2 regions of the Paenibacillus xinjiangensis genome follow, and region 1 is predicted to be linked to the other one. Evidence: predicted binding sites of a transcription regulator. Region 1 holds the regulator's gene; the other holds the start of a gene.
The links. The regulator LexA, encoded in region 1, represses DNA repair genes until DNA is damaged. The targets are predictions, from matches to a motif close to CGAACATATGTTCG.
Positions count from the first base shown of each region.

Region 2: addB (helicase-exonuclease AddAB subunit AddB) is a predicted target of LexA. The motif match lies at 7,914-7,927, and genes of this name have one in related genera.

Region 1 covers NZ_JCAALS010000012.1:56,946-68,309, reverse strand. Annotated here, with positions in the region: gene AC6ESP_RS13805 (metal-dependent hydrolase) at 1-913, opposite strand, end outside; gene rnz (ribonuclease Z) at 1,010-1,936, opposite strand; gene metH (methionine synthase) at 2,043-5,465, opposite strand; gene AC6ESP_RS13790 (1,2-dihydroxy-3-keto-5-methylthiopentene dioxygenase) at 5,634-6,173, shown strand; gene AC6ESP_RS13785 (HAD family hydrolase) at 6,306-7,094, opposite strand; gene AC6ESP_RS13780 (hypothetical protein) at 7,116-7,622, opposite strand; gene AC6ESP_RS13775 (aldo/keto reductase) at 7,664-8,650, opposite strand; gene AC6ESP_RS13770 (DUF896 domain-containing protein) at 8,693-8,884, opposite strand; gene yneA (cell division suppressor protein YneA) at 9,038-9,406, opposite strand; gene lexA (transcriptional repressor LexA) at 9,567-10,187, shown strand; gene AC6ESP_RS13755 (YhjD family protein) at 10,295-10,672, opposite strand; gene AC6ESP_RS13750 (HD domain-containing protein) at 10,855-11,277, opposite strand.
Region 2 covers NZ_JCAALS010000032.1:33,407-44,770, reverse strand. Annotated here, with positions in the region: gene prmA (50S ribosomal protein L11 methyltransferase) at 1-782, shown strand, start outside; gene AC6ESP_RS25095 (site-2 protease family protein) at 783-1,454, shown strand; gene AC6ESP_RS25090 (RsmE family RNA methyltransferase) at 1,518-2,300, shown strand; gene mtaB (tRNA (N(6)-L-threonylcarbamoyladenosine(37)-C(2))-methylthiotransferase MtaB) at 2,307-3,704, shown strand; gene AC6ESP_RS25080 (NUDIX hydrolase) at 3,825-4,256, shown strand; gene AC6ESP_RS25075 (Na/Pi cotransporter family protein) at 4,253-5,221, opposite strand; gene AC6ESP_RS25070 (class I SAM-dependent rRNA methyltransferase) at 5,372-6,751, shown strand; gene AC6ESP_RS25065 (hypothetical protein) at 7,012-7,233, shown strand; gene AC6ESP_RS25060 (hypothetical protein) at 7,490-7,819, opposite strand; gene addB (helicase-exonuclease AddAB subunit AddB) at 8,004-11,364, shown strand, end outside.

The DNA.
Region 1 (11,364 bases):
CCCGATCCAGCGTAACAGCCACGCCGAATGGCATCCGATTATTGCTCCAGAAGCGAAGATCACTCCAAGTGACTTCATACCCATCCCTATTTTCCTGCACTTGCACATGCACGCGATCAGCAAATTTCAGAAAGGCTTGCACTCCATCCTCATGGATAGCAGCCTGTATAGCATGTTCTAGTGCTATATGGCCTTCCTGCGTCTTCAACACAGTCGTATCTACCCTTACCATCCCTCTATGCACGCTGCCCGCCTTGTAGCAATCACCGCAATCCGCAGTAAATTGCCAGCTTCTCCCCCATAGAGTAGGCACTAGCGTAACCCGAGTGCTGCTTCCGAACTCGTAGCGCAGCCTTTTTCTAATCCAGCCACTCCTATACAGCCGCCATAGGATATAAGCCAACGTTACTATATAAATAATCGCGAACATGGGAGCAGGACTATAGGTTCCAGTCAGCCATAATGAGACTCCAATACTATGCAGACCGAACATATAGGGATCGAATAAACACAAGGTATCGAGATGCCACCATTTGCGTGAGAAAGGCCTTAAGCATTGAACACCGTATGCGTTGAACAGATCGAGAAAAATATGAAAGCATACCGCAATGAACGTCCAACCGACAACTAACAGACTATGCTCCAGGACACCAAATCCCCAAGCGATCGGAATGCCGAGAGTTGCTGCCCACACTAGAGGAGCAGGCAATGAATGCGTAACACCTCGGTGATGACGCACATAGGCAGCCTGACCCTTCAGACGGACAACGGTGTCCATATCCGGTGCATGGCTTCCGACAAGTGTAGCCGTAATAATGGCATAAGCGAGCTCTGGCTGGGCAGCAACTACAGGATCAATAAAGCTAAGTCCTCCTAAAGTCATACCAAACAGCAAATGGCTTCCCGTATCCATGTTAGCAGCACCTCCGATTGATTACATCGGAACGATCATAATCCCGAATCGTTAACGGATCATTCTCGGAGCATGTTGATTTTGTAAGGAGTGCACTTAATCCAATTTGTGTATCTTCGTATGGTACAAATCATAAGCCGCGGTTGCGTTTACAAAAACACTCTTCGCTTCTTCTTCCAAGGCAGCCAAGTCCTCTAGGGCAAACCGCGAACTGAAATGCGTCATAATGAGCCGCTTGGAGCCTGCTGCTCTAGCAATCTCTGCAGCCTCGACCGTTGTAGAGTGCCCGTAGAGATGAGCCTTCGCCTCTTGTCCAGCAGCAAAAGTAGCCTCGTGAACGAGCACATCTGCATCCTGCGCCAGCTTCATTGCATTGTCACAAGGCTTCGTGTCTCCCGCAATAGCGATAATACGGCCTTTATGCGGCTCTCCTGTCACCTCTTCCGAACGAATTAATTGCCCACTTGGCAGCAGCACGTCATCGCCCCGTTTCAACTGTCCATACAAAGGACCTTCTTGTACGCCAAGCTGCTTAAGCAGCTCTATATCTAATTTCCCTGGGCGGTCACGCTCCGTAATCCGATAACCGAAGCAAGGAAGGCGATGCTCTAACGGCCAAGCCTCTACAATGAAGCGCTCATCCTCATAGATGACGCCTTCCGTAATTTCTTCAATATGCATTTCGTAATCGATACGAGTTCCACTAAGTCGCATCGATACCTCGATGAATTCACGAATACCCGGAGGACCGAATATACGCATTGGATCATTGCCTCCTACATAGGAGCGAGTGCTTAATAAACCAGGAATACCAAAGGTATGATCGCCATGAAGATGAGTTACGAATAGGATATCCAGCTTATTCAGCTTGATCGTTGATCGCATGAGTTGATGCTGCGTGCCCTCTCCGGCATCGAACATCCACACCTTGCAGTCCGGCTCCGGCAGCCTTACAGCTATAGAAGTGACGTTCCGCTCCTTCGTCGGCCTTCCTGCTCCTGTTCCAAGAAACCACATTTCCATCTATCTCACCTCACGTTGCTGCGGTATGAAACCGCGGAATAGGATGAAAGCCCCCGCAGGATGCTGATTATAGCAATCGATGCGGAGGCTTTTATGAATGCTGCTGCTATCTTTCTACCTTTTCTACGTTGAAATATTGCGCTTCTGGATGTGCGAACACCATCGCCGATACTGAAGCCTCCGGCTCCATCATGAAGCCCTCGGTAAGCTCAACACCAATATCCTCCGGCTTCATCAGATCGAACAGCGGCTCTTGATCCTCCAGATTCGGACATGCCGGATAGCCGAACGATACACGAATCCCTTGATAACGTGCACCATGACGCTGCTTCATTGTCATTGTACTAGAGTCTGGGAAGCCCCAGACATCACGCATCATATGGTGAACGCGCTCTGCCATCGCTTCCGCTACTTCAAGCGCAACGGATTGAAGCGCATGAGAACGCAAGTAATCGCCTTGGTCTTTCCATACATTCGCAAGATCACGAACGCCTTCTCCAGCTGTTACAACCAGGAATCCAACATAATCCATAATACCGCTGCTTACCGGCTTCAGGAAGTCTGCAAGACAGAGGAACGGTTCCACCTGTTGACGAGGGAAGGTGAAGCGTTTGATTTCTTTCGTCGTATCCTCTGGGTCATAAATAATAATGTCATTGCCCGAGGACTGCGCAGGGAAGAAGCGATACATGCCATGCGCGCGAATAATTTTCGTTGCAGCTGCTTCTTGAAGAATGCCATCAACCGTCGCCTTCAGCTGTACCGCCTTATCATTGCCCTCTTTGAGCAGATTGTCTACATTGCCTTTGAGCCCAAGGTGATGGCCCAGCAGCATCTGCATATTGACATAAGGCACGATGTGCGGAATGCGTACATCACGCAGTACATGTCGATTCAAGTCAGGCGGAATGTACACCGGTGCATCAACGGAAACGTTCGAGCGAACCGCACGGGTAAGCTGTGGCAATGGCTTCTTCTCTTCAACATCCTCGCCTCCCGAAGCTTTGAATGCCGCCATTTCCTCTTCCATTCGATTACGGTGCTCTTTATCCATCAGCTTGTTCGCTAGATCGAGCCCATCCATCGCATCCTTGGCATAGAGAACAAGGCCATCATACTCTGGGCCGATACGATTCTTGGTGAACTTCCGAGTCAGAGCTGCGCCGCCTACCATAATCGGTGCATCAATACCGGCATTACGCATATCCTGCGCGGTGATAACCATCTGCTGAGCTGATTTAACGAGCAGACCCGACAGACCAATGACATCCGCTTTTTCATTGCGATAAGCTTCAATCAGCTTCTCTGGCGGAACTTTGATGCCTAGATTGATTATTTTATAACCATTGTTCGACAAAATAATTTCAACCAAGTTTTTACCGATATCATGCACATCGCCTTTAACTGTAGCTAGAATAATCTTGCCTTTCACTGACGTCTCGTCCTTCTCCATGAACCCTTCCAGGTAAGCCACAGATGCTTTCATAACCTCGGCGCTTTGCAGCACTTCCGCTACGATCAGCTCATTGTTGTTGAATAGACGTCCGACTTCCTCCATACCGCGCATCAATGGTCCGTTAATGACCTCGAGAGCCGTATATTTCGCAAGAGCAATTTCTAAATCCGGGATAAGTCCTTCTTTCGTACCTTCCACGACATAGGAAGCCAAGCGCTCTTCGAGGGTAAGAGTAGAGATTTTCTCTTTCTTGACGACTTTCTTCTCACGGAAAGCTGCCACGAACGCCGCTAGAGTCTCATCTGTTGTATTGTAGATCAAGTCCTCAGCCAATCTGCGCTCTTCCTCCGGAATGGACGCATAACGCTCCAGCTTCTCCGTATTCACGATAGCGTAGTCAAGTCCCGCCTTCGTGCAGTGATACAGGTAAACGGAGTTGAGCACCTCTCTACCCGCGTCGGGCAAACCGAACGAAATATTGCTTAGTCCCAGAATAGTTTTGGCTAGCGGGAACTTCTCTTTGATTAGCTTAATCCCTTCTATTGTTTCCACAGCAGAGCCGATATATTGCGGATCACCAGAACCGATTGGGAACATATTCGGGTCAAAAATAATATCTTCCGGGTTCATGCCATATTTATTAACGAGCAGGTTATACGATCTCTCCGCTACTTCCAGTTTCGCTTCTCTGGAGACAGCCTGTCCGCGTTCGTCTATAAGAATCATTACAACTGCGGCACCATACCTATGGATGAGTGGCAAAATCTGTTCGAACTTCGCTTCGCCGTCCTCAAGGTTAATGGAGTTAATAATCGCTTTACCTTGCGAATATTTCAGACCGAGCTCAATGATGTGGTCGTAGGTCGAATCAAGCATAAGAGGCACTTTAATCTTCTTAACAACCTCCGGCAAGAAATTGTGAACAGCATGAGCCTCATCAATATCGGTATCTTGTAGATTGATATCGATGACATGAGCTCCGCCCTTCACCTGTGCTCTCGCTATCTCAGATGCTTCATCGTATTTCTCTTCTTTAATCAAGCGTTTGAATTTGCGTGAGCCCGAAATATTCGTTCTCTCACCGATCATGATCGGACGATTCTCAGGCTCAATATATACGGTTTCAATACCAGATACCGCTGGAGGGTGCTCACCATACTTCAAACGCGGTGCATATTGTGCCATCGTATCCGCTAATGCGCGAATATGTGCAGGTGTTGTACCGCAGCAGCCGCCGGCAATGTTCAACCAGCCTTGCTGGGCGAAATCACCGATTTTTCGCGCAAGCGATTCTGGCGATTCATGATAATGTCCGTTCTCATCCGGCAATCCTGCATTCGGGTAACAGCTGATTGCTGAATCAGCAATCTCACTAAGTGAACGAATATGGTCACGCATGAATTCCGGCCCTGTTGCACAGTTCAAGCCGATCGAGATAGGCTTCAAATGCTCCAAAGAAATATAGAACGATTCAATATTCTGACCAGCAAGCGTTGTTCCCATCGGCTCAATCGTGCCCGAGATCATAATCGGAAGCTCGCGGCCTAACGTTTGAAAAGCATTCTTAATACCGATACTGCCCGCTTTTACATTGAGCGTATCCTGTGAGGTTTCCAGCAAGATTGCATCTACATCCGCTTCCATCAGGGCAACTGTCTGCTCGTAATAGCTGTCAACCAGCTCTTCGAACGTCACACCGCCGGTAACAGAAAGCGTCTTCGTCGTTGGACCTAGTGCTCCCGCTACATAACGCGGATGCTCAGGAGTGGAATATTTATCAGCAGCCTCGCGTGCAAGTCTTGCAGCAGCAAGGTTAATTTCACGAGCTTTTTCCGGAATATCATATTCTGCAAGCACTACACTCGTAGCACCGAACGTATTCGTCTCTAAGATGTCCGCGCCTGCCTCCAAATATTGCTCATGGATTGTGCGAATAACGTCGGGACGTGTCAGTACGAGAATCTCATTACAGCCATCCAGGTCTTCTCCCCCGAAATCATCCTCGGTAAGATCCGCTTGCTGGATCATCGTACCCATTGCACCGTCCAGGATGAGTATTCGTTTCTGCATCATTTCTTGTATGGTCGGTCTAGACAATTGTGTGCACCCTTCCTCCGAAAATCATTAACAAATAGTGTAACAGAATCCTTGCTTGCTGAAAAGGTGATCCATCGACAATCGCTTGATTTTGCTATATAATTAGCATATCAGTTAATTTCAATTGGAAAAGAGGGAATGAGCATGGCTGAAATTCGCATTCGTAACACAGAGGAACGTATAACTGGCGAAGAGAATGTTCGCGCTTTTTTAGAGGGTCAAGAGGTTTTATACGAGCACTGGGACGCTTCGAAGCTTCCAGCGCATCTGCAAAATAAATTTGTTCTATCCGATGAAGAGAAAGCAGAAATTCTAGCTACATTCGACGAGGAAATCCAAGAAATTGCAGCACGCCGCGGCTATCAAATCTGGGATCTGATCGCATTGTCTGATGCTAACCCGGATCTGAATGCACTGCTTCAGAAATTCGAACAGGTACACACGCATACGGAGGATGAAGTTCGTGCAATCACTGCCGGCAAAGGTATCTTCATTATCAAAGGCGCTGGCGATGTCGGCTACTTCGACGTTGAGCTAGAGCCAGGCGATGTGATCTCCGTACCTGAGAGATTCCCACACTTCTTCACGCTGATGGACAACCGTGAGATCGTTGCGATTCGTCTCTTTATTGAGAAAGATGGCTGGATTGCTGAGCCATTCGAAGATCCTACCTTTACGAAATAATACTTGATCATGCTTTAGCAATTATAAGCCCCTCGTTCCATCTTATGATGGATACGAGGGGCTTTTTTGATCGTATATGAGACTAGATTAGATATGTTACATCAAGCGAGATTCGACGTTACTTAAAGACACCTAAGCCTCTAGAATTTGCAGCAATTGCTCCAGATGCGAGATCTCATAAGTAGGAATAATCTCATCGTTACGGACAGCGCCATGACGGTTGACCCATACCGAAGTCATACCAATCGTGTTCGCACCAAGAATATCCGTCGTTAGCTTGTCCCCTACCATGATGCCATGGTCAGGCTCTATTCCTAAGCGCTCCAATGCATGAAGGAATATTGGAGCAGCAGGTTTCCCTTGTCCGAACTCACCAGAAATAATAATATGGTCAAAATACGGGGCCAGCTCTGGTACACCAGTCAGCTTCTCCCTCTGCAGATCTGGTGAGCCATTCGTCAATAGAAGCAGCTTATATTTGCCCTTGAGTGCATCAAGGACCTGGAATGTCTCTTCATAGACAATAGGACGCTGGCGGCGTTCAGCCGGGAATTGTTCAGCAAGCTTCGCACCAAGAGCTTCATCCTCAACACCAAGAGCACGAAGTCCTCTCGTCCAAGCCTCCTTACGGTAAGAAGGAGCCAATTGCTCTAGCTTACGGAACTCTGCTTGCTCGCCTTCACGGAAGTCCGCCCACAAGCCTTCAAATGGGTTGATCCCGATCATCTTCGTGAATGGAAACGTCTCATACGATTCATATAAGGAGCGAGCTTCTTGACGTACTGCCTCAAGCAGCTTGACCGGGTCGACACCAGCAGCCTCTGCCCCCGCTTGGCATGTTATCTCAAAAGCTTCTTTCACACTGCGTTCATCCCATAGCAACGTATCATCTAGATCAAATAAAACTGCTTGCTTAGCCATTGTTCCTAACTCTCCCATTATCTATTTTTGGTTAAACGTAATGCCATTCACCTTGGCGAATTCTTTCAGTCGCTCGCTAATGATATCTGTTGGATAGCGATACAGCATACGAGAGAACACCCAGTTGCCGCCTTTCTGCTGTTCAATAATAACGTAGCCCGATTGAACACTGATCGCTTTAATCGCAGCAGTGTTCAGACGCTTATCTCCAGTCATTTTACGTGTCTGAACATAATCCTTGCCTATCGCTATGTACGGACGGCGCAGGAAGAAGACAACAGCCAGTAGAATATAACAGCCGACAGTGACCCAGAACATCGTGGTCATCTCGAAGGTTGGATCACCAGATACAATGAACACATACATCGAAATAAACAAGATGAGCAGTATCGGCGCAATATAGCTTCTTCCTTTGAAGCGTTCTACCTTATCCACTTGGGGAGTAAATCTCGGAGCACCTTGCTTCTTTCTCTGCTGATTAATGACACTCGTATTTTTACGGACTTTGCGTTCCCACGTACGTGACAATGTGTTTCCTCCTCAAATGTGTGAATCAAATCCCGCTCCCATTAGAACGGACGCTTGAACTTCGTAATAAAGCGATTCGGATAGTCATCCGGCAGAGCACTTATATCATCTAGTCGCTTCCATGCTTCTTCAGGAAGCGTCCATCCAACTGAGCCGATATTATCCTCATACTGAGCCAGCGTGCTTGCGCCAAAGATTGGTGAAGTGATCCCTTCGCGCTGAAGCAGCCAGTTCAGAGCAACTTGGGCAGGTGTCTTATCCAGCTCAGAGGCAATATCTCGAACTGCATCGAGGATGGCAAAGTTGCCTTCACTCGCTCGGTTATGCCATGCACTCTCCCCAATCTTCGATGTCAATCGGCCTTCGGTAGGCTCGTTCCGATCATACCGGCCCGTTAGAAAACCACCGCCTAGTGGTGCCCATGGAATAACACCGACATTCTCCTCCAAGCACAGCGACATGACTTCAATATCCATTTGTCTGCTTACAAGGCTGTATTGAGGCTGAATAGACACGAACCGAACGTAACGGTTCACATCACTCCATGATAACGACTTCATTAATTGCCATGCCAAGAAATTCGAGCACCCTATGTAACGTACTTTACCGGATGTGACCAGGTCATCCAGTGTACGAAGTGTTTCATCTATAGGCGTTGCATGATCCCATACATGAACCTGATACAAGTCGATATAATCCGTCTGCAGTCGCTTTAAGCTTGCTTCAACACCGTCCATTATATGCTTGCGCGACAAGCCGACACCGTTAATATGCGGCTCCGTCGTCATTCTAACCTTCGTTGCAAGAACAACCTCCGAGCGGCGATCTTTAATCGCTTTACCCACAATCTCCTCAGAACGACCGCTTACATACACATTGGCAGTGTCAAGGAAATTACCTCCGTGGGCGAGAAAACGGTTAATCATTTCTATAGAATCCTGCTCACTCGTCGTATTGCCAAAAGTCATGGTGCCCAAGCACAGCTCCGATACGGCGAGACCGCTTCTTCCAAGTAAATTATAACGCATTATCATCATTCCTTCCCAAGTGTTATTCTTGCAAACCTTCTATTATTGCTTGACGGGGTTACCGTCTTCATCCTCAGCCCATTTAATAGTGTCCAGCTGTTGACGGAAGTTGCTTTTGAAGTTATCCATATATTTTTTGCGCAATAGGGCACGTTCTTCCGTTTCTCCAGCAGTTAAGCCAGTTGATTTATGTTTGCGTGACAATTCGTTAATACGTGCAATTAATTCTTCCACTATATGCTCACCTCACTTGCTATATAAAAATAATTCCTTAACTACTTTGACATCTCCCACAATCAATTGTCAAGGCGTTGAACCTAACTGTTGCAAAAAGGACAGGTAGAGTCGGCATCTTCATGCGCCTCTACCTGTCCTATCATACACTTCCTAATTAGGAATAATCAATTTCTGTCCGGGTTGAATGCTTGCCGACTGAAGCCGATTACGCTGTTGAATCTCGTATATTGTTCTCCTTATGTCATCTCTTCCATCTGTATAGCGCTTGGCTATTGACCAAAGCGTATCTCCATAGACCACGATAACACTTATCTCATCAGCACTCGCGACCAGCTCTTCTGTCGATGCGTCTGTCTTCATTAATAGGAAGCTGCTGAATAGCAGCATAAAGACGAGACAGCTGGCAGCGAGCTTGACCCCATGCCGCTTAATCACTCTGTGTAACCGATTATGCAAAGACTCTGTGGGTCTAGTTGTTTCTTCATGGATTGTTTTATAAAAAGCCGGATTCATCATCATCATTATCATCCACCCCAAACGTTTGTTCTGTTCTTAGAATACACGAACAAGTGTTTGCGGTCAATAGAAAATGCGAACTTTTGTTTTTAAGAACTTACGTTTGTACGAACTCCGGTTCTATGTTATAATTTGCTACAAATCTATTAATGGAGTGATTTCTTTGTCGAAGATTTCTAACCGCCAACAGTCGATTCTTGAATTTATAAAGAATGAAGTCAAGGATAAAGGATATCCGCCTTCCGTTCGTGAAATTGGCGAAGCAGTCGGACTCGCATCAAGCTCCACTGTTCACGGACATTTGGATCGCTTGGAGAAGAAAGGCCTTATTCGCCGCGACCCTACGAAGCCTAGAGCAATTGAAATATTAGATCAAGAAGGCGTTGACGGCATTATTCGTCCATCCGTCGCGCAAGTTCCTATAGTCGGCAAAGTTACAGCAGGTATCCCGATTACAGCTACTGAGAATATAGAGGAGTACTTCCCGCTGCCTTCACATTTTGTCGGTGATGACGATGTCTTCATCCTCAATGTCATCGGAGAGAGCATGATCGAGGCCGGTATACATAACGGCGACTATGTCATCGTACGCCAACAGCCAACTGCGATTAACGGCGATATTGTTGTAGCGATGACCGAGGATGATGAAGCGACTGTCAAAACCTTCTACCGCGAGAAGGATCATATTCGTCTGCAGCCTGAGAATTCATCTATGGAACCAATCAGACTTCAGAATGTGACTATACTCGGCAAGGTAGTCGGCCTATTCCGTGACTTCCACTAGATTGAACCCAAAGAGGCTGTTCCCGCAATAACCGATCACGATCGGATTGCAGGAACAGCTTTTTTCGTGCACTAATCTGGAAAATCGACGTTTGGTTCAGCCTTACCTTAGACAGAATTAAACATTCCGCTAATGTACGTATTCAATCTTGTTCCCATCTCGTTACGTACCATATGACGCAGCAATGCGTATTCGCTCACATAGCCGCGCAGCCTAATTTCATAAAGCACGCCCTCTTCGTTGCGCCTAACTTCTGAAATTACGGCATTCATTGCTCTGATCTGCTGCCTCACCTCATTCATGTCCTTATTAATGATACGCATTAGCATATCGGAGCTGTTAATAAACAGCTTCTTAATCGAATATTCACTATGCTCCAATTTCTCCTTATTCCGGTCAACCATATCGAGCAGCATTGGCAATATACAATAGTCCTTAATCAGCTTCATTTCCAGTTCAGATGGATTGATATTTGATCCGCTCATCTCATTCACCTCATTAGGTGATTGTAATACGAACAAACGTTCTTATCAAGTATTGACTTATTAGCAATGTTCAGAATTTGTCTAGATCCACCTGATAGACTAGGTTACGTTAACTATTCAAGACCTCTTTTATTTGGACCTGCATCACTTAGCAGGTCATTTTTTTTGCAGCATACAGGAGTTTACTCCAATTTTAATTCCTTGATCGCTATTTCGTATTTTTTCAACCTTGCGTAATCCTCCGCCGTCACATTTGGAATGCGTGATAAATCCTGATTATCCTCAATATCAAGTATTTTCACAGCTCTCGCTAGTGGATCAAGCTTAATTCTACATATAAATTCATCATAGGTTTCTCCATTTCTTCTAGTTAAGCTATCGACTGCATTCACAACTCCCTCATCAAAGCCTCTCTCTCGCAAATCGTTCAGTGTCACAACGGTATCTTCTACTATATCATGCAGTAACGCAACTATTTGAGAGCGTTCATCCTGTGCCTTCAGCATTAGCCGTAGTGGATGAAGAATGTAGGGGCTACCTCCTTTATCCGTTTGTCCCTGATGCATCTCAGCAGCCAAAATTATAGCGTTTGTTAGATCAGACATTGATTTACCTCCTTATCTGTAAAATCATCCTCGTACTTGACTGAACAGAACCATATTATCATTCGGTTATACTAGCCGGAGTACTTA
Region 2 (11,364 bases), on a different contig from region 1:
TGGACCCCGATTCTATGATCGAAGGGCTAATTCCTTCTATTGAGCAGCTGAGAGAATTCGGAATCGACCCGGGACAATTCGAAATTTCCTCCAAGCTGGTGGATGAAGAGGACTGGGCTAACGCTTGGAAGCAGTATTTCAAACCGATCAAGGTATCCGACAAGCTGACGATCAAGCCAACCTGGGAAGATTATGAAGCGGCCCCTGGGGAGAATATTATCGAGCTTGATCCAGGTATGGCGTTCGGTACGGGTACACACCCTACAACCTCGCTCTGCTTGCAGACGCTTGAATCCGTTATTAAGGGCGGAGAAGAAGTTATTGATGTTGGTACAGGCTCGGGTATATTGGCTATTGGAGCATGTAAGCTAGGCGCCAAACGCGTGCTCGCACTTGATCTTGATCCAGTCGCTGTATCCAGCGCTAAGGAGAACGTTCATTTGAATGGTCTTGATGATATCGTTGAGGTTATGGAGAGCGACTTGCTCGGTGTGTTGGGCGGCAAAAAGGTATTCGGTGCCAATGGTGAAGCGCAGCAGACTACAGTCACGCTTCCTGTTGATCTGGTTGTAGCTAATATATTGGCGGATATTATCTTGTTATTTGTTGATGATGTGTACGAGGCTTTGAGGCCTAATGGCATCTACATTGCATCGGGTATATTTAAGAATAAGGAAGAGCTCGTAGAAGAAGGTCTTATTCGCTCAGGCTTCGAGATTGTCGAGAAATGCCGCGACGAGGATTGGATCGCATTCGTAGCAAGAAAGCCGCAGGTGACCTAATTGAATTGGGACAGCCTATTCGTATATCCAATAGATGAGTTGCCCTTTGTTGCGCTGGTGCTCCTGATTTCTTTTACGGTTCATGAGTTCGCACATGCCTATAGTGCTTATAAGTTCGGTGACAACACTGCCTACGATGCTGGACGGGTGACGTTGAACCCGCGTGTACATATCGATTGGCTCGGCGCAATCCTCATTCTAATTGCAGGCTTTGGCTGGGCGAAGCCGGTACCAGTTAATCAGAGCAAGTTCAAGTATCCGCGAGCTATGGGCGTCGTCGTCTCTGCTGTCGGACCTCTTAGCAACCTGCTCTTAGGCATCATTGGGATTTTTCTATATTTCTTGTTAATGTCAACAGGGATTCTCGATTCCGCTTCTTCAGGTGTTTATGATGCTGTATTCCTATTTCTTGATAAATTAATATCACTTAATTTCTTATTGTTTGTATTCAACTTAATTCCGCTGCCACCACTTGACGGATATCGTATTATTCAAGATTTGGCACCACTTAAGATCAGATACAAGATGGAACAAAACGTCCAATGGGGCACATTCATATTTTTATTGATGGTCTTTATTCCACCGCTAAGAAGAGTAACGCTTGATCCGATTCTAGCTTGGATTTATCCATTAGTAGGATTTTTTGCTTCCATAATCCGAGGTATCTTCTGAGCCGCGAACAATAGATTTTTACCGATAAAACATGCTATTATGAAGGATGGTTAGACAGATACGATGCAGCGATATTTTGTAGCAGTGGAGCAATTCGAAGGCTCCAGCGTGCGATTAATTGGTGAGGATGCTTTTCATGCGGTGCGTGTTATGCGGATGAAGCCGGATGAGCAGTTTATCGTAAGCGATGGGCAATCTCGTGTTGCGCTCGCTTCTGTGCGTGAGGCCAGCTCATCGGAGGTTCTAGCAGACATCACCCAGGAGCTTCCAATGAACAGCGAGCCGGAGTGGTCTGTAACGATTGCTCAGAGCTTGCCTAAGGGCGATAAGATGGAGCTCGTTATTCAAAAAGGGACAGAGATTGGCGCCTATTCGTTCGCGCCGTTCCAATCCGAGAGAATAATTGTCCAGTATGACGGCAAAAAAGAAGCGAAGCGTCTGGAGCGCTGGGGGAAAATTGCTAAGGAGGCAGCGGAGCAATCGCATCGCTGTCGTATTCCTGCGATTGAATCCGTACGCAGCTGGCGTGAGCTTATTGAATCGATATCGCAATTTGACTTCGTATTGTTTTGTTATGAGCGGGAAGGCGATGCAGCAGCAGGCAAGGGAATTAGAACTGCTGTGCACGAGTGGAAGCAGAAGGCGAGCGGGATTGCTGCAGAGGCGCCCAAGGTTCTGCTCATCGTCGGCCCAGAAGGCGGCTTCACAGAACGTGAGGCAACCGAAGCTGAGTCTGCAGGAGCAGTCATTGTGGGGCTTGGCAAACGGATATTGCGGGCGGAAACCGCAGGCTTCGTCGGATTGACATGCTTGCTGTATGAAGCCGGAGAAATGGGAGGAGCGTAAGAAATTATGCCATCGGTAGCCTTTTACACCTTAGGTTGCAAAGTTAACTTTTATGACACAGAAGCCATTTGGCAGCTATTCAAAAACGAGGGCTATGAGCAGGTTGATTTTGAATCGACAGCTGATGTCTATTTAATTAATACATGTACCGTTACGAATACAGGAGACAAGAAGAGCCGTCAGATTATTCGCCGTGCAGTGCGAAGGAATCCGGATGCGGTTATCGCGGTTACTGGCTGTTATGCTCAGACGTCTCCTGCAGAGATTATGGCAATTCCAGGAGTTGATCTGGTTATAGGTACTCAGGACCGTGAGAAAATTATGTCCTTTGTAGGCCAGATTCAAGGTGACCGTCAACCGGTTAATGCGGTGCGCAACATTATGAAGACACGTGATTTCGAGGAGCTTGACGTGCCTGATTTCTCAGAGCGTACGCGGGCGTTCCTGAAGATTCAGGAGGGCTGCAACAACTTCTGCACCTTCTGCATTATTCCTTGGTCACGTGGATTGTCTCGCAGCCGGGACTCGCATAGTGTAATCGAACAGGCTAAGCAGCTAGTAGCCTCGGGTTACAAGGAGATTGTGCTTACTGGTATTCATACCGGCGGATATGGCGATGATATGGAAAATTACAGATTGACGGATCTATTATGGGATCTGGACAAAATCGATGGCTTAGAGCGTATCCGAATCAGCTCGATTGAAGCAAGCCAGATTGACGATGCCATGATTGATGTGCTTAACCGTTCGGATAAAATGTGCCGTCATCTCCATATTCCACTACAGGCGGGCGATGATTCCGTTCTGAAGCGGATGCGCCGCAAATATACGACTGAGGAATTCGGAGCGAAGATCAAGCGGATTCGCGAGGTCATGCCTGGCGTTGCAATCACGACAGACGTCATTGTCGGCTTCCCTGGCGAGACGGAGGAAATGTTCGAACGCGGCTTCCGCTTCATGGAGGAAATAGGCTTCTCCGAAATGCATGTGTTCCCTTATTCCAAGCGGACGGGTACACCTGCTGCAAGGATGGATGAGCAGGTGGATGAGGAAGTGAAGAATGAACGCGTTCATAAGCTCATTGATCTATCGGAGAAGATGCAGCTGAAATATGCGGATAAGCATGTTGGAGCGGTGTTGGATATTATTCCGGAGCGGGACTACAAGGGCGCTCCAGGTACAGGACTTATCATGGGTTATTCCGATAACTACATTCAAGTCGTGTTCGAGGGGTCACTCGATCTTGTCGGCAAGCTATGTCGCGTGAAAATCACACAATCTGGTGTTAATGAGTGCCGCGGCCAGCTCGTTCGAGTGATTGATGAGGAAGAGGTCCATTCCTTCGTGCTTGAGAAGCATCAGCAAGTGGACCATAACGTGCGTCCACAAGCCGTACAGGCGTAAAACGCAGGTAGGCACAGAGCACCGTTCGCGAGGGTTCCTAGCCGATTCCTAAGAGGAGGGATCGGACGAGGAAGCCTCGTTGTTGCATACAAATGTCAAGCAAGCAAGGGGGACGCGGGAATGAAGGAAATTTCAGCTGGGGGCGTCGTATATCGGCGTTCAGATGAAGGTGTGCTGCAAATCCAGCTTATTCAAGATCGTTACGGCAAAGTCTCACTTCCGAAGGGGAAGATGGAAGCTGGCGAGACAGTGGAACAGACGGCACTTCGTGAAATTGCTGAAGAAACTGGACTTACGGGCGTTATTGTAGCCCCTATCGACCAGATTAAATATAAATACCAGGACGATCGTAAAGGCGTAGTCGACAAAGAGGTTCACTATTATCTAGTTGAAGCAGTCAGCGGTGCCTTGCAGGCTCAGGTAGAAGAAATTCGCGGAGTAGATTGGTTCGAGCCCCGTGACGCCTGGAGACTTCAGAAGCAGTCCGGGTACGACAACAATAATCGTATCGTTGCCGGAGCCCTTCAATTGCTTGGCATACAGATTGATTAGGCTTGCAGCTTACGGAATACCGGCAAGTAACAAAGCGGCAGGGCAATTAATGAGCTTAATACATTGAAGATGGTCTGGGCATGCGCGATTTGGCTTGCCGAGGATTGAGACCAAGAGCCGGATATAGCGGCTAGTTCGCTTATAAAAGGCATGAACAATAGAGCTCCGCCGACATTGAGAACGACATGGGATAGCGCAACAAGCTGTCCGGATTTGGAGCTGCCAATCGAGGCGAGCAGTGCGGTTGCACAGGTTCCTACATTGGCACCAAGAACGATAGCTACACAGAGCTCCACAGGCATAGCGCCGATAGCAGCAAAGCCCATTATAATTCCGATGACGGCGGCACTGCTGTGGATTGCAGCGGTCAGTATTGCTCCGGCTAGAAGCCCCCACCATAGGCTGTCGCTAGCTTTATCCAGGAACCAGCTGAAGAAGGGGCTCTTCTGTACTTCAGTACCGATGCTCTGCATCATGGCCATGCCAGTAAGGAGCATGCTGAACCCAGTCAATGCGACGGATGAATAACGCATGGTCTGTACCCAGCCTGGCAGCCCTAGTGAGGGGAATAGCTGTATTTCGCTCAGCAGAACGGTTATAACGAATCCGGCTATGGAAGCAATAAAGAGCGGCTTCGCAAGACTGTCCAAGCTGAGCCCGATAATCTCTGTAGTTAGGCAGGTTCCGATATTCGTGCCGAGTATGATGCCTAGCGTTCTAGGAAACGTTAGCAATCTCGCATTCACTAGTCCAATCGCAATGACGGTGACCGCCGTGCTGCTCTGCAGGAAGGCTGTAGTTATTGTACCTACCGCAAGACCGTGGATAGGTGTGGCTGTGGAGCGGTACAGGATGCTGTTCAGATGCGGGCCGGCAAGGTGATGCAGGGCCAGCTCCATAAGCTTCATACCGCTTAGAAATAGGGTAAAGCCGATCATCATTGGAACAATAATCGATAAGAGCATGAAGAAAGATCTCCTTTTACATGCGATACGCATAGAATGCTTCGTACATATACATATGCGAATAGAAAGACAAGCATGACAAGCATAAGGGTCACAGGTTCGTAAGCAGCGGTGCAATAGCCGTTGCCAGATAGAGAGGAAGATATATAAGTGAGCAAAGCACAAATATGGCTGCAGCGTGGTCGAAAAAAACGTCTGGAAGCGGGTCATCCATGGATCTATGCGAATGAAATTGAACGTCTGGAGGGTGCAGCAGAGCCTGGTGATGTGGTTGATGTTGTGTCCCACAAAGGCCGTTACTTGGCAACCGGCTATTACAATGCCAAATCCATGATTACAGTCCGGGTCATGTCTTATAAGCCGATTGAGAGCTTGGACAAGTCCTTCTTCGTCGAAAAGTTCCAGCAATGCAAGGAGTATCGAGGCCGATTCGTAGCTGATGCTGATTGTCGTCTGGTCTACGGTGAAGGAGATTTTCTGCCTGGGCTAACCGTTGACCGGTTCAATAATGTTCTGGTCATTCAATTCCTGACGCTTGGAATGGATATTCGCCGTGAGGCGATTCTTGCTGCATTAATTGAAGTGTTTGAACCACAAGGCATTTATGAGCGCAGCGATGTCGGTGTGAGGCAGCTGGAAGGCTTAGAGCAGAAGACTGGTGTACTCTATGGGGAATGCCCTCCGATCATTGAGATCGAGGAGAATGGTCTGAAGCTGGAGGTTGATATTGTAGAAGGCCAGAAAACCGGCTATTTCTACGATCAACGTGAGAATAGAGCATCAATAGCACCACTAATGAAAGGCTGGGGATCGCGCAGCGGCATTCGTCTCGAGCGGAGAGCAGATGTGGATGCTCAGACAACAGACAGCACAGCAGACGAGCTTGTGCCAGTTAACGCGAATGGCAAGGTCGTTACCTTCCCTTATTGGGATGGGGCAACGGTGCTGGAATGCTTCGCACATACGGGAAGCTTCACGCTTCACGCGTGCAAATACGGAGCTAAGAAAGTAACCTGCCTTGATATTTCGGAGCATGCAATCGATACGGCTCGTCGGAATATGGAGCGCAACGGCTTTACCGATCGGGTAGAGTTTGTCGTGGCTGATGCGTTCGATTACTTGCGCAATCAGGTGAAAGGAATCGAGGAGCGGGCTGAGCGGAGCCAAGGCGGCACGGATACCTCTAAGCCGATTAGCGGCAACGGCCGGACATGGGATGTGGTCATTCTCGATCCGCCTGCGTTCGCCAAGACGAAATCCGCAGTTGCAGGGGCAGTACGCGGCTATAAGGATATTAATCTCCACGGGATGAAGCTGGTTAATGAAGGCGGATATCTCGTTACAGCAAGCTGCTCCTACCATATGCGGCCAGAGCTGTTCTTAGAGACGGTTCAAGATGCGGCGGCCGATGCAGGCAAGCTGCTGCGTCTAGTGGAATGGCGTACAGCAGGCAAGGATCATCCCCAGCTGTTAGGGGTCAATGAGGGGCATTATTTGAAATTTGCAGTGTTCGAGGTTAGAAGTAAATAGATGGGAATGTGGTAGAGGTTGCCGTGCAGTATCTGAGTATGATGCTGCTTGGCAGCCTTTTTTTGACGTAAACCAACCAAATTGATAAACCCGTGAGGGATTATATGAATTACTAAAAATATTTAATAATATCACAGGTCTGAAAAAGAAAGCAAGACTTTTCCGAAAATAATGATTGATTTTATTTGGTATATGGGTTATTCTTCTAAAAGAAAGATATGGAAACAAAAATACCCAATTCGAAAGGATGAGTGAGTAAGATGGAAATGATGAGCATGAAGATGATGATGACAATGTGTATGGAAGAAATGATGTGCAAGATGAGCAGCATGAAGATGATGATGGATCAAATGATGGAAATGCAGAAGATGGATATGATGAACATGGATATGGATATGATGATGTCCAAAATGCAAGAATGCGATGAAATGATGACGATGATGATGAGCATGATGCGTGAAATGAAACAAACCGCAATGTAAGATCGTCCTCTCAAGAGGTCAATCGAACAACTGCGGCTATCTAATGAGCTCTTATTTATTTATTGATGTACATATCAATCTGCAAATTGATACGTACCTGTGAAGCTCTAATGCGGAGCAGACCTCTGCACGCAGCTGTTAAGTAGGATCGAACAGAGCAGACTTCTGCATGTCTCAATGAAATGAATGGATTACCCGATATCCGGCAAAGCGGCAAACCGCATGCGGGATTTTTTTGTGTTGTATATCTATTTAATTACATCGTTGATTTAAATTGTTTGCATAGCTCAATCCGCTGCAGCTTAAGCTCCCACACTTCCTCTTTCAACGTATTAATCTCACTAACGTTGTCCGATTTCCTCAGTAGGCTATAAATCTCCAGCATTTTTGCATTAATGGAATCAAAATGACGCCAAAGCTCTTCGGTCTTGACCGTGAGCACTAATTCAGCTGTATGCGCCTTAGCATCGTTAAGCTTCTCCATCAGCTCATTCTGCCACTCTAGATCACCAATTTGCTTTGCATAGTTTAGTAAATCGAGGTGGTCATTCATCCACCGTTCTACAATCGCTTCAGTTGAAGTCATAACCCGCATCCCCAATCTCATGTATATACCAAGTATTATACTCGGAATATCAGGTATTGCAATAGGGAATCTTTAATATTTTAGAAAAAATTCCAGAACATACGTTTGTTTCTTGGGTGATAATTATAGCTTCTTATGGTACTATAGTAGATTAAGAGATTGTATCGGAAGGGAAGTATCGATAATGGGACTGCGATTCGTACTGGGTCGTTCGGGAACGGGAAAAACGTCATATTGCTTAGAGAGCATACGCTCGCAATTACATGATAAGCCAGACGGGCCGCCGCTTATTATGCTCGTGCCTGAGCAGGCTACCTTTCAGACGGAGTATGCGCTTCTAAAAGAAATGAATGGCGCGATTCGTGCCCAAGCGCTTAGCTTTCGCAGGCTGGCATTCCGTGTTATGCAGGAGACTGGCGGAACGGCGCTAGTTCCAATTAGTGATGACGGCAAGCATATGCTGCTATACAAAATTGTTCATCTGCTAGGCAACGAGCTGGAGTTGTTCCAGAGTGGAGCAGAGCAGCCAGGATTTATAGAGCGTCTCGGCGAGCTTTTGACGGAATGGAAAAGATATGGCATTGATGCTGCTTCATTAGCTAGCTCGACAGATTCCATGAATGGTTCATCTTTATTGAATCGGAAGCTTCATGATTTGCGACTAGTGTATGAACGCTTGGAAATAGAGCTCGGCGGCTTGTATATAGATTCCGAAGATTACTTAACTCGGCTGACTGCGGGCTTCGCAGATGCTGCTGCCATGCGCGGTGCGCAAATATGGATCGACGGATTTCATGGATTTACTCCGAAGGAGTATGAAGCATTACATGTACTGATCGCTTCGGCAGCGGATGTGACGATTGCACTGACACTTGATCGGACGTATGCGCCTGGTGAGAAGCCTCATGAACTGGAGCTGTTTCATCCAACGGCAGAGACGTATGGCAAGCTAATCGAGCTTGCCGCTGCTTGTGGTGTCGAGTTGGATGAGCCTATTCTGTTAGGCCATAGCATGGAATCACGGTTCAGCCAAAGTCCAATGCTCGCTCATCTGGAGCGTCATTATGGCGGTCGTACGCCAATGCTGCTGCCTAACACAAAAGATGCTGCGAACACCAATCACTTACAGGGCATCTCTCTGCATGCTGCGGCTAACCGCCGGGCTGAGGTGGAGGCTGTTGCGAGAGATATGGTGCGAAGAGCACGGGAGGATGGCTTGCGTTGGCGCGATATGGCAGTAATGGTTCGCAACTCGGCCGATTATAACGATTATATTCAGGCTGTATTCGATGATTACGAAATTCCCTATTTTCTAGATCAGAAGCATAATACGGTCTATCATCCATTAGTAGAATTCATTCGTTCTGCACTTGAGACTGTGCTGCATGGCTGGCATTATGAGGCTGTATTCCGTTGTGTGAAGACGGAGCTGCTATTCCCGATGGAGGGGAATTTGCCGAGAGAGCAATTCGATCTGCTCGAAAACTACGTATTGGCAGCAGGTGTGGATGGCTGGAAGTGGCTCGACAGCACGAGATGGAAGCCATTCGTTGTGCGGTCACTAGACGATGAAATAGATGAAACAGCAGAAATATCTGCTTATGCTAAACGGGAATTCGATGCTGTAATGGCAGCTCGTGATGCGATAGTACCGCCTCTAAGAAGATTCGGGCTTGCCCTGAAGAAGGCGCCGGATGTGAGGACGATGTGTGAGGCGCTGTATCGTCTGCTTGATCATGCGGATGCGGCGGACAGGCTGGAGAGGTGGAGCCGACAAGATGCTGCAGAGGGCAGGACACAGCGCTCACGGGCGCATAGACAGCTGTGGGATGGTGTCATGCAGCTTCTCGATCAGCTGGTAGAGCTGGTAGGGGATGAGGCTATGCCGCCAGAGATGTTCGCTGGGATGATTGAGACCGGTCTTGAGAGCCTGAAGCTGGCCGCGGTGCCACCAGCATTGGATCAAGCGTTAATCGGAAGTATGGATCGAACTCGCTCAGGCCAAGTCCACATTTGTTATGTGCTTGGGGCGAATGACGGGATTATGCCGATGCGCATTCAGGAGGATGGTGTCCTTACTGAACAGGAGCGGGAGCGCTTGGCGGAAGAGGGGCTCGTAATGGCTCCGAGCGTCAGGCGCAGATTACTTGACGAACGCTTTATTATCTATAATGCGCTTACTACGCCAAGCACTCATCTATGGATGAGCTGGGCACTTGCAGATGAAGAGGGCAAAAGCCTGCTTCCTTCAGAAGTCATACGCCAGATTAAGCAGCTCTTTCCTGGTATTGGTGTGCGTACAGCAGCAGCTGAGCCGACCCCTGGGATGGCGGAGTACGAGCAGCGCTCCTTCATTGAGCATCCACAGCGTACGATATCCTACCTGATTTCCGAGCTTAGAGCTTGGCAGCAGGGGGCAGAGATTGCTCCTTTTTGGTGGGATATCTATAACTGGTACGCGATTCGCCCACAGTGGCAGGACAAGCTGCAATTGCTTACGACTTCCTTGAGCTATGTGAATCAAGAGCAGGCACTTTCAGCCGATACAGCTCAGCAGCTATATGGGACAAGACTCAGAGCAAGTGTGTCACGAATGGAAAGGTTTGTATCGTGCCCATTCCAGCATTTTGCAATTCATGGATTGCGGCTGAGAGAACGGAAGCTGTACAGGCTGGATGCACCTGATGTGGGTCAGCTGTTCCATGCGGCGCTCAGCAAGCTGGCAGGGGGTCTTGGGCATCGCTGGGGCTCTATGTCGGAGTCGGAGATTCGCGCTGCTGCAGCTCAGACGGTAGACGAGCTTGCTCCGCGGCTTCAATCACAAATCCTGCTTAGCAGCGGGAGATTTCAATATATTGCTAGAAAGCTGAAAGAAATTATCGCCAAAGCGGCGGTTATGCTAAGCGAGCATGCAAGAAGAGCTGAGTTCAAGCCAGTAGGGCTTGAGGTGGATTTTGGCCCAGACGGCACATTGCCATCGCTCATCATTCCGCTTGCTAATGGCGGGACTATGGAGATTATAGGAAGAATTGACAGGGTTGACGCCGCTCAGACTGAGCAGGGACTTTTGCTGCGAGTGCTTGATTACAAATCCAGCTCAACCCAAATTAGATTGGAGGAGGTCGCCTTCGGGCTGTCCTTGCAGATGCTGACGTATTTGGATGTGCTCGTAACCCATGCGGAAGGCTGGCTCGGACAGTCTGCATCGCCTGCTGGCGTATTGTACTTCCATGTGCATAACCCGCTGCTTGCAGTATCCAATGGATTATCGAGCGCTGAGGTCAATAGCAGGATGCTTAAGAAGTTCAAAATGAAGGGCCTTATTACTGCAGAAGCAGATACCGTGCGACTAATGGATGACCAGTTGGAGAGCGGCTATTCCGAGCTGCTTCCAGTAGCGTTGAAGCGTGACGGGGCGTTCTACAGCAGCTCTTCAGTTGTTACTAATGATCAATGGGATGTTCTTCGAGGCTCTGTGCGCCGGACCATCGGCCAGATTGGTTCAGATATCAGCGGCGGTAAAGTGTCAATCGAGCCTTATCGTC